DNA from 3 places in the Paenibacillus sp. FSL K6-1230 genome. Region 2 is predicted to be linked to each of the others. Evidence: a T-box and tRNA genes for the amino acid it is inferred to sense, from the RefSeq annotation. Region 2 holds a T-box; the other regions hold tRNA genes.
What was found. The T-box of region 2 lies ahead of tyrS (tyrosine--tRNA ligase). A T-box ahead of a tRNA ligase gene usually reads a tRNA of that ligase, here a tRNA-Tyr.

Region 1: it has a tRNA-Tyr gene. The T-box ahead of tyrS (tyrosine--tRNA ligase) is inferred to sense a tRNA for this amino acid. The anticodon was not compared.
Region 3: it has a tRNA-Tyr gene. The T-box ahead of tyrS (tyrosine--tRNA ligase) is inferred to sense a tRNA for this amino acid. The anticodon was not compared.

What each region holds. Positions count from the first base shown of each region.
Region 1 is NZ_JBBOCK010000001.1:403,077-407,471, forward strand. It holds rRNA gene rrf (5S ribosomal RNA) at 1-104, shown strand, start outside; tRNA gene MKX74_RS01745 (tRNA-Ile) at 140-216, shown strand; tRNA gene MKX74_RS01750 (tRNA-Ala) at 235-310, shown strand; tRNA gene MKX74_RS01755 (tRNA-Asn) at 318-393, shown strand; tRNA gene MKX74_RS01760 (tRNA-Met) at 426-499, shown strand; tRNA gene MKX74_RS01765 (tRNA-Ser) at 503-594, shown strand; tRNA gene MKX74_RS01770 (tRNA-Glu) at 629-700, shown strand; tRNA gene MKX74_RS01775 (tRNA-Val) at 824-899, shown strand; tRNA gene MKX74_RS01780 (tRNA-Met) at 911-984, shown strand; tRNA gene MKX74_RS01785 (tRNA-Asp) at 1,015-1,091, shown strand; tRNA gene MKX74_RS01790 (tRNA-Phe) at 1,145-1,220, shown strand; tRNA gene MKX74_RS01795 (tRNA-Thr) at 1,245-1,320, shown strand; tRNA gene MKX74_RS01800 (tRNA-Tyr) at 1,325-1,410, shown strand; tRNA gene MKX74_RS01805 (tRNA-His) at 1,427-1,499, shown strand; tRNA gene MKX74_RS01810 (tRNA-Gln) at 1,517-1,591, shown strand; tRNA gene MKX74_RS01815 (tRNA-Lys) at 1,608-1,683, shown strand; tRNA gene MKX74_RS01820 (tRNA-Leu) at 1,694-1,781, shown strand; tRNA gene MKX74_RS01825 (tRNA-Gly) at 1,789-1,863, shown strand; tRNA gene MKX74_RS01830 (tRNA-Cys) at 1,872-1,943, shown strand; tRNA gene MKX74_RS01835 (tRNA-Arg) at 1,970-2,046, shown strand; tRNA gene MKX74_RS01840 (tRNA-Pro) at 2,106-2,179, shown strand; tRNA gene MKX74_RS01845 (tRNA-Gly) at 2,188-2,258, shown strand; gene MKX74_RS01850 (sensor histidine kinase) at 2,501-3,628, opposite strand; gene MKX74_RS01855 (response regulator) at 3,621-4,274, opposite strand.
Region 2 is NZ_JBBOCK010000001.1:2,958,311-2,962,705, forward strand. It holds gene MKX74_RS12820 (serine hydrolase domain-containing protein) at 1-1,219, shown strand, start outside; T-box leader at 1,295-1,535, shown strand; gene tyrS (tyrosine--tRNA ligase) at 1,695-2,954, shown strand; gene MKX74_RS12830 (helix-turn-helix transcriptional regulator) at 3,217-4,071, opposite strand; gene MKX74_RS12835 (beta-L-arabinofuranosidase domain-containing protein) at 4,308-4,395, shown strand, end outside.
Region 3 is NZ_JBBOCK010000001.1:749,159-753,553, reverse strand. It holds gene MKX74_RS03350 (extracellular solute-binding protein) at 1-1,019, opposite strand, end outside; tRNA gene MKX74_RS03345 (tRNA-Gly) at 1,239-1,309, opposite strand; tRNA gene MKX74_RS03340 (tRNA-Pro) at 1,320-1,393, opposite strand; tRNA gene MKX74_RS03335 (tRNA-Arg) at 1,536-1,612, opposite strand; tRNA gene MKX74_RS03330 (tRNA-Gly) at 1,618-1,692, opposite strand; tRNA gene MKX74_RS03325 (tRNA-Leu) at 1,701-1,781, opposite strand; tRNA gene MKX74_RS03320 (tRNA-Lys) at 1,795-1,870, opposite strand; tRNA gene MKX74_RS03315 (tRNA-Trp) at 1,888-1,961, opposite strand; tRNA gene MKX74_RS03310 (tRNA-Tyr) at 1,969-2,054, opposite strand; tRNA gene MKX74_RS03305 (tRNA-Thr) at 2,059-2,134, opposite strand; tRNA gene MKX74_RS03300 (tRNA-Asp) at 2,260-2,336, opposite strand; tRNA gene MKX74_RS03295 (tRNA-Met) at 2,367-2,440, opposite strand; tRNA gene MKX74_RS03290 (tRNA-Val) at 2,452-2,527, opposite strand; tRNA gene MKX74_RS03285 (tRNA-Glu) at 2,652-2,723, opposite strand; tRNA gene MKX74_RS03280 (tRNA-Ser) at 2,743-2,831, opposite strand; tRNA gene MKX74_RS03275 (tRNA-Asn) at 2,835-2,910, opposite strand; rRNA gene rrf (5S ribosomal RNA) at 2,971-3,087, opposite strand; rRNA gene MKX74_RS03265 (23S ribosomal RNA) at 3,285-4,395, opposite strand, start outside.

The sequences.
Region 1 (4,395 bases), 2.6 Mb from region 2:
GCGGAGGGGTTCCACACGTACCCATCCCGAACACGACCGTTAAGCCCTCCAGCGCCGATGGTACTTGGACCGAAGGGTCCTGGGAGAGTAGGACGCCGCCAAGCAAGCTTTTTTGGATGAGGAGCAATTATACATATTAGGGCCCTTAGCTCAGCTGGTTAGAGCGCACCTCTGATAAGGGTGAGGTCAGTGGTTCGAGTCCACTAGGGCCCACCATCATCCATTAAATAATTTGGGGCTATAGCTCAGCTGGGAGAGCGCCTGCCTTGCACGCAGGAGGTCAGGGGTTCGATCCCCCTTGGCTCCACCAAAAATTTTCCCTGATAGCTCAGTTGGTAGAGCACTCGACTGTTAATCGAGTTGTCACAGGTTCGAGTCCTGTTCGGGGAGCCATTTTGTACACTATTGAATTACTATATATAGGTGGCGGTGTAGCTCAGCTGGCTAGAGCGTACGGTTCATACCCGTGAGGTCGGGGGTTCGATCCCCTCCGCCGCTACTCGGAGAGATACCCAAGTGGCTATAAGGGGACCCTCTGCTAAGGGGTTAGACTGCGTAAGCGGTGCGAGGGTTCGAATCCCTCTCTCTCCGCCAACTCAATTTCATAGTGTATAGTACAAGTTATCAAGGCCCGTTGGTCAAGGGGTTAAGACACCTCCCTTTCACGGAGGTAACAGGGGTTCGAATCCCCTACGGGTCATAAGGCTATCCCATAGCCGATGAAAAATGAGAACCCCTAGAGGTTCGTCGGAGCATAAGCTTCGGAAGAATTACACGCAGTCGGCTCACATCGTAAGACGCAACCCATACGAGTCATAAATATGGAGGCTTAGCTCAGCTGGGAGAGCATCTGCCTTACAAGCAGAGGGTCGGGGGTTCGATCCCCTCAGCCTCCACCATAATATAATATCGCGGGGTGGAGCAGCTCGGTAGCTCGTCGGGCTCATAACCCGAAGGCCGCAGGTTCAAATCCTGCCCCCGCAATTATCTTTCAAGCGATTGAAAGTAACTCATGGAACTGTGGTGTAGAGGCCTAACATGCCTGCCTGTCACGCAGGAGATCGCGGGTTCGAATCCCGTCAGTTCCGCCATTTGTGTTTTTAATAGAATAGGCCATGTTCTTGGATAAGTCATATTAGTATTTGGCTCGGTAGCTCAGTCGGTAGAGCAGAGGACTGAAAATCCTCGTGTCGGCGGTTCGATTCCGTCCCGAGCCACCATTAGACTTATTGAAGTGAACATTTGCCGGTGTAGCTCAACTGGTAGAGCAACTGACTTGTAATCAGTAGGTTGGGGGTTCAAGTCCTCTCGCCGGCACCACTGTGGAGGATTAGCGAAGTGGCCAAACGCATCAGACTGTAAATCTGCTCCCTTACGGGTTCGGTGGTTCGAATCCATCATCCTCCACCAGTTTTTTTAAATTATGGCGATCGTGGCGAAGGGGTTAACGCACCGGTTTGTGGATCCGGCATTCGTGGGTTCAAGTCCCATCGGTCGCCCTTGATTTAATTAATATTGGGGATTAGCCAAGCGGTAAGGCAACGGACTTTGACTCCGTCATGCATAGGTTCAAATCCTATATCCCCAGCCATTTACTCTCTTATTGAGAGCCATTAGCTCAGTTGGTAGAGCACCTGACTTTTAATCAGGGTGTCGAAGGTTCGAGTCCTTCATGGCTCACCATGTATTATTTGCGGTCGTGGCGGAATTGGCAGACGCGCACGGTTCAGGTCCGTGTGGGCTAACCCCCCGTGGAGGTTCGAGTCCTCTCGACCGCACCATTATTATGCGGACGTGGCTCAGCGGTAGAGCATCGCCTTGCCAAGGCGAGGGTCGCGGGTTCGATTCCCGTCGTCCGCTCCATATCATACGGCGCCATAGCCAAGTGGTAAGGCAAAGCTCTGCAAAAGCTTGATTCCCCAGTTCAAATCTGGGTGGCGCCTTTACCAAATTTATTTTGGCCCTATATGTCCCCTTAGCTCAGCTGGATAGAGCGTTTGACTACGAATCAAAAGGTCGGGAGTTCGAATCTCTCAGGGGACGCCATATTCACTTACAATCGTTATTTCAAAGATACTTTTATCTATGGAATAATCTTATGATATCGGGACGTAGCTCAGCTTGGTAGAGCACCTGGTTTGGGACCAGGGGGTCGCATGTTCAAATCGTGTCGTCCCGATTGTATTTGCGGGTGTAGTTCAATGGTAGAACTCCAGCCTTCCAAGCTGGTAGCGTGGGTTCGATTCCCATCACCCGCTTTTCTTTATGCGGATTCTTGTCACACCAGTTGTGACACCTTATAGATAAGAGAGCCCGTCTCGGACAAGGCTCTCTCTTTTTTTTGCTCAAATCCCCTCGCTGCATTAGTGAGGGGATTTGTCGTTCATCATTTGTTGTTTATATCTAATTGGGAGTATGTTCTGTATGTTAATTCATTTATTATATCCACAAATATGTGTATCAACATGTGTATCAATAATTCCTTGTTTGCTTCATGCTGCTAGGCTTTCTCAAGCGCATCATCCTGGTTCTTTGGCATGGTCAGCTCTACCCGTGTCCCATTTCCAGGCTGAGAATCAATGATCAACTGCCCTCCGACACTTCTCGCCCTTTCCTCCATGCTGAACAATCCTACTCCGCTGGAAGAGGTGCCTGGTGTGAAGCCCGCTCCCTTATCCTGAATACAGCTCCACACTTCAGTACCTCGATCCTCCAGAATTACCTGAGCCTCTGACACGTCTGCATACCGGGCAATGTTGGTTAGTGCCTCTTGCACAATACGGTACATAACAATTTCCTTCTTTATCTCAAGACGTTTACGCAGATTGCACTGAAATTGAACGGTAATTCCGTAATGCTTGGTATAATTCTCAATATAAGTACGAACAGCAGGCACGACCCCCAGGTCATCCAACACCGAGGGGCGAAGCTCCCAAGCCAGGCCGCGTACGTCTTCCATAATGGAGGTGACCTGCTTACGAAGCTGGGCGAGCTTGCTGTCTGCATTACCTGACAACTGTTGATCGATCTGAATGATCAAGGAGAACAAGCTTTGTCCGATCCCATCATGTAGCTCTCGTGAGATGCGTTTACGCTCCTCCTCTTGAATTTGCATGACCTGGGTCATCATGAATTGGAGCTCGCCTTCTACCTTCTTCAGCTGTGTGACCTCATTACGAATAGCAAGGTATTGATAGGGCCGGCCATTCTCGTCGTTTATAGGCACAATGGTCGTGTTCACCCAATAATAGGAGCCGTCTTTGGCGCGGTTGCGAATCTCGCCTCTCCATACCTGTCCTGAGGAGATGGTGCGCCACAGATTTTTCATGAAATCTACCGAATGATACCCTGAGTTGATAAGTCGATGGTCTTGGCCGATTAATTCTTCCCTGGAGTATTGAGATACTTCGCAGAACTTGTCATTTACATACTTGATGATACCCCTGGGATCTGTGACTGCCACAATAGAAGACTCATCCAACGCGAATTTGAGATCTGATAGCTGATGTAGTGAATATCGCAAGGATTCTCGGAAAACTGGGTCAGGTATATAGTGATCCAATTCCTGAAGCAAGGAGGAGGCTTGTTGACCAATGACATGCTTCGGGGTCCCCTTCGGACTACTCATAGTTCAACAATCCCTTCTTCATGGCGAACTTCACCAGCTCAGGCCGGGTTCTAAGATTTAATTTTTCCATCAGATTACTCTTATGTGTCTCGACTGTCTTCACACTAATAACCAGATGTTCGGCAATTTCCTTATTAGAATATCCCTTGGCAATCCAGGACAAGATCTCACGTTCACGGTCAGACAGAGTATCATAAGGGCCTGAAGCGCCATCCTGCTTAAGTTTATCCAGATATTCACTCATCAGGCGTTTGGTTGCGCTTGGATAGAGGTAGGCACTTCCACCAGCGACCGATTGAATAGCTGATAGCAGCTCTTCATGTGGGGCGCTTTTTAGAACATATCCGGATGCTCCAGCTTGAATGGCGCGGAACAGATATTCTTCATCATCATGCATTGTCAAAATAAGAACCTCGATATCGGGTAGCTGCTTCTTCAGTTCCTTCGTGGCTGTGAGACCATCTTTACCCGGAGGCATACTAAAATCCATTAGAACCACATCCGGTAACAACTCGGCTGCTTTAAGTATAGCTTCGTCACCGTCTGCGGCATCGCCAATGACCTTCATATCGTGCTTGCCATCCAGTAAGGCAATCAGGCCGGATCTGACAACGACATGGTCATCCACTACAAGTATACGAATCAAACGTTATCCCTCCTGCCAGCTCATAAAGATGAAGCTGTTAACAATATCATAGCAAAAAAAAAGAATCCTACCAATGAAGGATTCTTTGGTCTTACATTTAGATGAGCAGTACGCGAGCACA
Region 2 (4,395 bases):
TGCGATGCAATATCCAGAGTATCGCAGAGGAGCATGGGTAAGCGAGGAACGTAACACTTTTAACTATGGTCTTGGCTGGGATGCTGTGCGGCTTGCGCCATTCAGTGATTACGGTATTACGGCGCTATCCAAGGGTGGAGATACCGTTCTGTACCATTCCGTATTGATTACATTGCCTGAGGAGCAGCTGTCGATGGCTGTTGTTACCTCAGGAGGATCATCTTTTTATAACAATATATTCGCTTCCAGTGTCTTGATGGAGGTGCTGAAGGAGAAAGGAAAGATCAAGGTCGAGGAAGAGGCCACAATCACTAGTGCTGATAACGCGAATCTCGCAGCGCCTGTGAAAGAAGCCATGCCTGCTGAAATGTCTTCACACTCCGGGTTGTACGGAACAATGGGAACGACGCTGGAAATTCTCGTAAAGGATGGGGAGGTTACGTTGCCAGCCTTGATGGACGGATTAATCCCTGCAGCGACCTATGTCTATACAGGAGAGAAGCAATTCACGAGCCCTGATGGCAAAGTCAGTATCAGCTTCGAGCGCGCCAGCAATGGCAACGAGTATTTGCAAGTGAACGGAACATTGGATTTTGGTGCGATCGGCCAGACGGTCATGTCCTATTTTGAGGCGCAAAAGCTGCCGTCCAATCCAGTGAATACTTCGGATCAGAGCGTATGGAATGAGCGTAACGGTAAGACCTATTATGTGCTGGACGAGAAGATCAACTCTGTATTTTTCCTGAGTCCAGAAATTACTACCCAGAAGCTGATTGTTGCTGACGGTTATGCTAATGGCACCAAGATTGTGGATGCGAATCAGGCACTGAATATCCTCGAGATTCCGGTCATGATAGGCAGAGATACGTATCACCTTCGCTTCTCACAGCAGGGCCAGACGGAATATATGGACATGAGGGGGCATCGTTACATCCGTGAAGATGCCATAGATACATTGAAATCTGATGGTGCGTCGACAGTGACGATTCCGGCTTCTGGATATGCACAGTGGTTCAAGCTGGGCGATGCAACAGCAGGTCGCGTCCTGACAGTTAATGCAGCACAAGGCGGAGACTTTGTTGTCTATGATGAGCAGGGACTTATGCTTCATTCCTCCGTCATCAGTGACCATCCTACAGTTCAGCTTCCTGCCAAAGGAATGATTGTGTTTGGCGGGAATCCAGGTAGCACATTTGAGATTGAGCTGAAAGACAAATGAGTACGCAATTTTCATACATGCGCATTGGTTGACATTGGTTCGCCGTTTCACTTATACTGTCTGTAATCTTATACACGATATGCGTTGAAAGAGCCCAGTAGCTGCTTGATCCCTGTTCCAGAAAGCCGGGGGTAGATGAGACCCGGTACACATGAAGCACGCGAATTACACTCTGGAGTATCCCGGTTAACCCTGGGCGGACGCTGCGAACGTTAACTCGCAGAAGAGTGGTATCCTGGACCATGCGGTAAGCTAGACCACCGTCATGTGCTGGATGCAATCAGGGTGGTAACACGGTTATATAATCGTCCCTATGTCTGTAATAGACGTAGGGACGATTTTTTTGTCTTTCAACAAATGCTGCAAGCTGTGTACATCAGCAGCAACTCTCTCGGGCTGTTAGGACAATATGCCTTACACCAGCGAGGGGACTCGTTATAAGTGAACGTGACAATTTGAAGGAGTGGATGAGGTCATGAATATTATTGATGAACTTGAATGGCGCGATGCCATCAACCAGCAGACGGATGCAGAAGGGCTAAGAGCCCTGGCGAATGAGAAAGCCGTCTCCGTATATTGTGGAATAGACCCGACTGGCGACAGTATGCATATTGGTCACTTGATTCCGTTCATGGTACTCAAGCGCTTCCAGCTTGCAGGCCATCGTCCTGTTATTCTGATCGGCGGCGCGACAGGTACAATCGGGGACCCGAGTGGTCGTCAGACAGAGCGCTCTCTGCAGACCTTGGAGCAGGTCCAGGCTAACGTCGACGCTCTCACGGCACAGATGAAGAAGCTGTTCGTGACGGAAGGCGACAACCAGATCCGTCTGGTGAACAACTATGATTGGACGCACAAGATCAATGTGATTGAATTCCTGCGAGACTACGGCAAGAATTTCAGCATCAACACGATGCTGGCCAAGGATGTCGTGTCCAGCCGACTGGATAGCGGTATTTCCTTCACGGAATTCTCGTACCAGATTCTGCAATCGCTGGACTACCTGCATCTGTTCAGAAATGAGGATGTACAGCTGCAGATTGGTGGATCGGACCAGTGGGGAAATATTACGAGTGGTCTGGATTTCATCCGTAAGAAAGAAGGAGCCGAAGCCAAGGCATTCGGCCTGACGATCCCGCTGATGCTGAAGGCAGATGGTACGAAGTTCGGCAAAACAGCTGGTGGAGCAGTATGGCTTGATCCGAAGAAGACGACACCATATGAATTCTACCAATTTTGGGCGAACTCAGATGATCGGGATGTCGTCAAATACCTGAAGTACTTCACCTTCCTGGAGAAGGAGCAGATTGATGAGCTGGCGCAGAAGGTCGAGACGGAGCCACATAAGCGCGAGGCGCAGAAGATGCTGGCTGAGGAAATGACTCGCTTCGTGCATGGAGAAGAGATGCTGGAGCAAGCCAAGCGAATTACGGCTGCATTGTTCAGCGGTGATATTCGGTCCCTGACAGCGGATGAAATTGAACAGGGCTTCAAGGAAATGCCTACCTATGAGGTGTCCAAAGACGCTAAGAATATCGTTGACTGGCTGGTGGACCTTGGCATCGAGCCTTCCAAACGCCAGGCACGTGAGGACATTACCAAGGGAGCGATCTCCATTAATGGCGAACGGGTAAATGATATTGCCGTGGAGATTACAGCCGAGCAAGCGATCGGTGGCCGCTTCATTATCGTGCGTAAAGGCAAGAAGAGCTACAGTTTGGTAAAGCTGGGCTAATTCTGGTGAAGCTAGGCTAATCAATGAAACTTTGAAGAGCTTGAGAATTCAGAAGTTCGAAAGTTCGAAAGCTGAAAAAGATCGAGAAGCCGAGTACGTGTGAAGTAAGATCATATAAAATGCATTCCAGAATTGAATAGTAGAAGGACTGAGAGCAGTGATCTGACTTTCAGTCCTTTTTGCTTATTGGTCTCTTTGTCACGTGATGCCCATAACGTCTTTCCTGTTAGCCATGAATCACTAGCATATCTGTGTTCTATCATCACTCATAATAGAGTAATCGCTTGGCATAGGCATTGCGGAAGTCGGTAGGTGTCAGGCCGACGATCTTCTTGAAATACTTCATGAAGTGATGTGCATCTTTATACCCCAGTTGAGCTGCTATTTCGCCGATATTATTGTTGGTATCCGTAAGCAGGAACTTGGCAGCCTCCATCTTCTGCTGCAAAATGTACTGCTTAAGTGAGACTCCTCCCATGGTGGTGAACAGATGTGACAAGTATTTCTCGTTGTAGCCGAAATGCTGGGCGATCTGGGACACCTTCATATTTTCGTGCCAATTCCACTTGATGTAGTCGAGAATATCATTGTACAGCTGTGTCTGCTTGGACCCGTCTGCCACAGGGGCCTGCTGCAGCAGCTGATTGTAAAGGGAACAAAGAATCACCGTAGACATATAGTTGCTTAGGGTCTGCTCGTTGTAGCTTCTTATGGAATCCTGCAGCTGCTTCATCATGACGATCAGTCTCTCAGGGTCTCTGAGAGTGCCATGCTGCGGAAGTGTAATGGTAGCCTCTTTTCTGGAGGAAAGGGAGTGCAAGGGCTGATCTGTTCGGATCATGCCATGATTCGGTGAGAAGTGTAGCCAGTAAAAGCTGCAATCTGAAGGCTTGAAGCCTCGCTGGCGCATATACGGTGGCATGAACAAATACTCCCCACGCTCGACAGCGAACCGCTCCTCATTGAGCTCCAGATACAGACAGCCCTGAGTCATGATAATCAGTTCATAATCGGTGAGATCACGCTCCATATGCTGCCAAGCTGCGGTGGGAGCAGAGAATTTCCCCGTCATTGTCATGTGCACCGGAGATTGAATATTGACCTCGTAGCTGTACATCTGCTTCACCATCCTTTCTAACCTTTTGCCACTAATTCGAACGTTGCCCTATTTATTCAGGCTGCAAATCACGCTAATCTAGATCTAAGCCGGCTGAACACAATATCGTAAGCATGAGTCTGGTCAGACGACAAGCCATGGCAAATGACTATGCTGTACTATCGAATGAACCTTACGTCACCCGACGGGGAGATCTGTAAGACGCATGAGAAAGATGACAGGAGTGTGGAGCGCTTATGGCAAACGTCCAGCAGACGCTGTTAGACGTCCCTCTCAAGGACCTTCGGCTGGCTCAGGTTCGGCTGCAGGATGAATATTGTATCA
Region 3 (4,395 bases), 2.2 Mb from region 2:
ATCAGCTTGTTAGCTTCTGGATCATTAGTGTAGAAATCAATGAACTTAGCTGCTTCTTCCTTTACCTTAGAGCTAGCTGCAATAGACCAGTACATCGTTGGCTGCATGTAGATACCCTTTTCCATATCCGGTCCGAACATTGGAGCCAGTGCCATCGGCTTATCCACTACCGATTGCAGAGCCACATATTGGTTAGACCATTGCCATTCACCAATCTGTTTGCCCTTCACGATCTGGGATTCTTCCAGAATACCTTTGGATTGATTGATAATTTCTGGGGATGGAGCTCCTTTGGCCTGCATCGTGTCAGCCAGTGTACCGAAGAAATCGGCGAAGAGCTTGTCATCCTCATATCCTAAAGCTGTACCTTCTGCATTGTAGAGGGACAGTCCCTTCGTACGCAGATAATAGTTGAAGAAAATGTCTGCTGCCATCGAGCTGTCAAAATAAATGTCCTTGGAGCCAGCTTGCTTGGCGAGCTCAGAGTATTGCTCAAATGTCCAATTCTCAGGAATTTCAATACCTGCCTCTTTCAGCTTCTCAGGCACATATTGATAGCTGAGTACGTTTACCCCTGTCGGGATGCCATATTGCTTGCCTTGAATGACGCCTGTCTGCAGTACGCTTTCAGCTACATCTCCAGTCTGGATGGCACTGCCCACATAGGAGCCGAGATCCTCCAGCTGACCATTCTGAGCGTATTGGCTGATATAGGATACGTCCATCTGAATAATATCCGGAAGTTGGTTGGCTGCAGCCTGAGGCGCAAGCTTCTTCCAGTAATCATCGAATGCAGCATATTCCACGTCAATCTTCACATTGGGATTCTTTTGCTTATAGAGGTCAATAACCTGTTGTGTATACTCATGACGTTTATCAGACCCCCACCACGCAATACGCAGTGTTACCTGTCCGTCACCAGAGGTACCGCCACTGTCCCCGCTTCCCCCTGAGCTACTGCAAGCCGAAGCAAACAGCAGCAAAAAAGTCATCATCAAAAATAGTCCTTTTTTCTTCACATCGCTCTCCCCTTTTTCGCTGTAATGGAACGGAGCTGTCGGAATCACAGGAAAACATTTTGTTGATAGCGCTTTCATCTGCTCCTAAGATCATTTTCCCAAAATTCAGGTCTGATTTGAATACACAAATCCGTGTTCATACCTTCAAAATTCAGTGTAGCATATACTAAAAAGAGATGGCACTATAGCAGTGCCATCTCTCTTAACGAATCTATGTAAAGCGGGTGATGGGAATCGAACCCACGCTACCAGCTTGGAAGGCTGGAGTTCTACCATTGAACTACACCCGCACGTATAAGATCGGGACGACACGATTTGAACATGCGACCCCCTGGTCCCAAACCAGGTGCTCTACCAAGCTGAGCTACGTCCCGATATTGAATAATATGACGTCCCCTGAGAGATACCGACAACATGCGTCGGACTGCGAAGTTAAGCTAACGAGGCTTAGCTCCGACGAACTCATTCGTTCGAATCCATATCAGTGAACTTTGTAAACCACTGTAAGTAGTTATATGGCGTCCCCTGAGAGATTCGAACTCCCGACCTTTTGATTCGTAGTCAAACGCTCTATCCAGCTGAGCTAAGGGGACTTATTTGGAGCGGACGACGGGAATCGAACCCGCGACCCTCGCCTTGGCAAGGCGATGCTCTACCGCTGAGCCACGTCCGCAAAACCTATGCGCGTGGAGGGACTTGAACCCCCACGTCAAAGACGCTAGATCCTAAGTCTAGTGCGTCTGCCAATTCCGCCACACGCGCATATGATACATTATGGTGAGCCATGAAGGACTCGAACCTTCGACACCCTGATTAAAAGTCAGGTGCTCTACCAACTGAGCTAATGGCTCTCATTAAGAGAGTTAAATGGCAGGGGCAGCAGGAATTGAACCCACACTAACGGTTTTGGAGACCGCTGTTCTACCTTTAAACTATGCCCCTAAAAAACTGGTGGAGGATGATGGATTCGAACCACCGAACCCGTAAGGGAGCAGATTTACAGTCTGATGCGTTTGGCCACTTCGCTAATCCTCCACAATGGTGCCGGCGAGAGGACTTGAACCCCCAACCTACTGATTACAAGTCAGTTGCTCTACCAGTTGAGCTACACCGGCATATGAAATTAAAAGGTAAAACTAACGGGATGCTCTCATTCCGTGTGCGACACAGAAGTCCATGCTTACGAAGCACATGCTCCGACGAACCCTTAGTGATTCTCTTCCCTGAAGTTAAATCAAAATGGCGGAACTGACGGGATTCGAACCCGCGATCTCCTGCGTGACAGGCAGGCATGTTAGGCCTCTACACCACAGTTCCATGAGTTACTTTCAATCGCTTGAAAGATAATTGCGGGGACAGGATTTGAACCTGTGACCTTCGGGTTATGAGCCCGACGAGCTACCGAACTGCTCCACCCCGCGATATTAAATTATGGTGGAGGCTGAGGGGATCGAACCCCCGACCCTCTGCTTGTAAGGCAGATGCTCTCCCAGCTGAGCTAAGCCTCCATATTTATGACTCGTATGGATTGCGTCTTACGATGTAAGTCAACTGCGATGTATTTCTATCGAAGCTTATGCTCCGACGAACCTCTAGGGGTTCTCATTTTTCATCGGCTATGGGATAGCCTTATGACCCGTAGGGGATTCGAACCCCTGTTACCTCCGTGAAAGGGAGGTGTCTTAACCCCTTGACCAACGGGCCTTGTAAATTAGTGAATCAACGGAGAGAGAGGGATTCGAACCCTCGAGACGCTTTTGGCGCCTACACGATTTCCAATCGTGCTCCTTCGGCCAACTCGGACACCTCTCCATATGGCTCCCCGAACAGGACTCGAACCTGTGACAACTCGATTAACAGTCGAGTGCTCTACCAACTGAGCTATCAGGGAATATCTTCCAATGTGTATGTATGCCGCATGCACAGGCGAAAAAAAACCCCCATATGGGGTGCTTGGCGGCGTCCTACTCTCCCAGGACCCTTCGGTCCAAGTACCATCGGCGCTGGAGGGCTTAACGGTCGTGTTCGGGATGGGTACGTGTGGAACCCCTCCGCTATCGCCACCAAACGTGCATTTGGTTCACAAATGCTTATGCCTGCTTTGGAGTACTGCACTTTTATACGTATTCCTTCACAGTATTCTTTCAGGTTACTGCATCGCCAAATGCAGCTTGTACTTCACGTAGGATCACGTCTACTTGAAACGTTATCCACATGAATTACACCCTGAAAACTGGAACCGAAACGAATCATTGCATTCTACTTTAGGATAAGCCCTCGACCGATTAGTACTGGTCAGCTCCATGCATTACTGCACTTCCACCCCCAGCCTATCTACCTCGTCGTCTTCAAGGGGTCTTACTAATTGGGAAATCTCATCTTGAGGGGGGCTTCACGCTTAGATGCTTTCAGCGCTTATCCCGTCCGTACATAGCTACCCAGCGGTGCTCCTGGCGGAACAACTGGTACACCAGCGGTACGTCCATCCCGGTCCTCTCGTACTAAGGACAGCTCCTCTCAAATTTCCTACGCCCACGACAGATAGGGACCGAACTGTCTCACGACGTTCTGAACCCAGCTCGCGTACCGCTTTAATGGGCGAACAGCCCAACCCTTGGGACCTACTTCAGCCCCAGGATGCGATGAGCCGACATCGAGGTGCCAAACCTCCCCGTCGATGTGGACTCTTGGGGGAGATAAGCCTGTTATCCCCAGGGTAGCTTTTATCCGTTGAGCGATGGCCCTTCCATGCGGTACCACCGGATCACTAAGCCCGACTTTCGTCCCTGCTCGACTTGTAGGTCTCGCAGTCAAGCTCCCTTCTGCCTTTGCACTCTTCGAATGATTTCCAACCATTCTGAGGGAACCTTGGGGCGCCTCCGTTACTCTTTAGGAGGCGACCGCCCCAGTCAAACTGCCCACCTGACACTGTCCCCGTACCGGATTACGGTACCAGGTTAGAACCTAGATACGATCAGGGTGGTATCCCAAGGACGCCTCCACAGAAGCTTGCGCTCCTGCTTCAACGGCTCCCACCTATCCTGTACAGATCGTACCCAAATTCAATATCAAGCTGCAGTAAAGCTCCATGGGGTCTTTCCGTCTTGTCGCGGGTAACCTGCATCTTCACAGGTATTAAAATTTCACCGGATCTCTCGTTGAGACAGCGCCCAAGTCGTTACGCCATTCGTGCGGGTCAGAATTTACCTGACAAGGAATTTCGCTACCTTAGGACCGTTATAGTTACGGCCGCCGTTTACTGGGGCTTCGGTTCATAGCTTCGCCTTGCGGCTAACCACTCCCCTTAACCTTCCAGCACCGGGCAGGCGTCAGCCCGTATACTTCGCCTTGCGGCTTCGCACAGACCTGTGTTTTT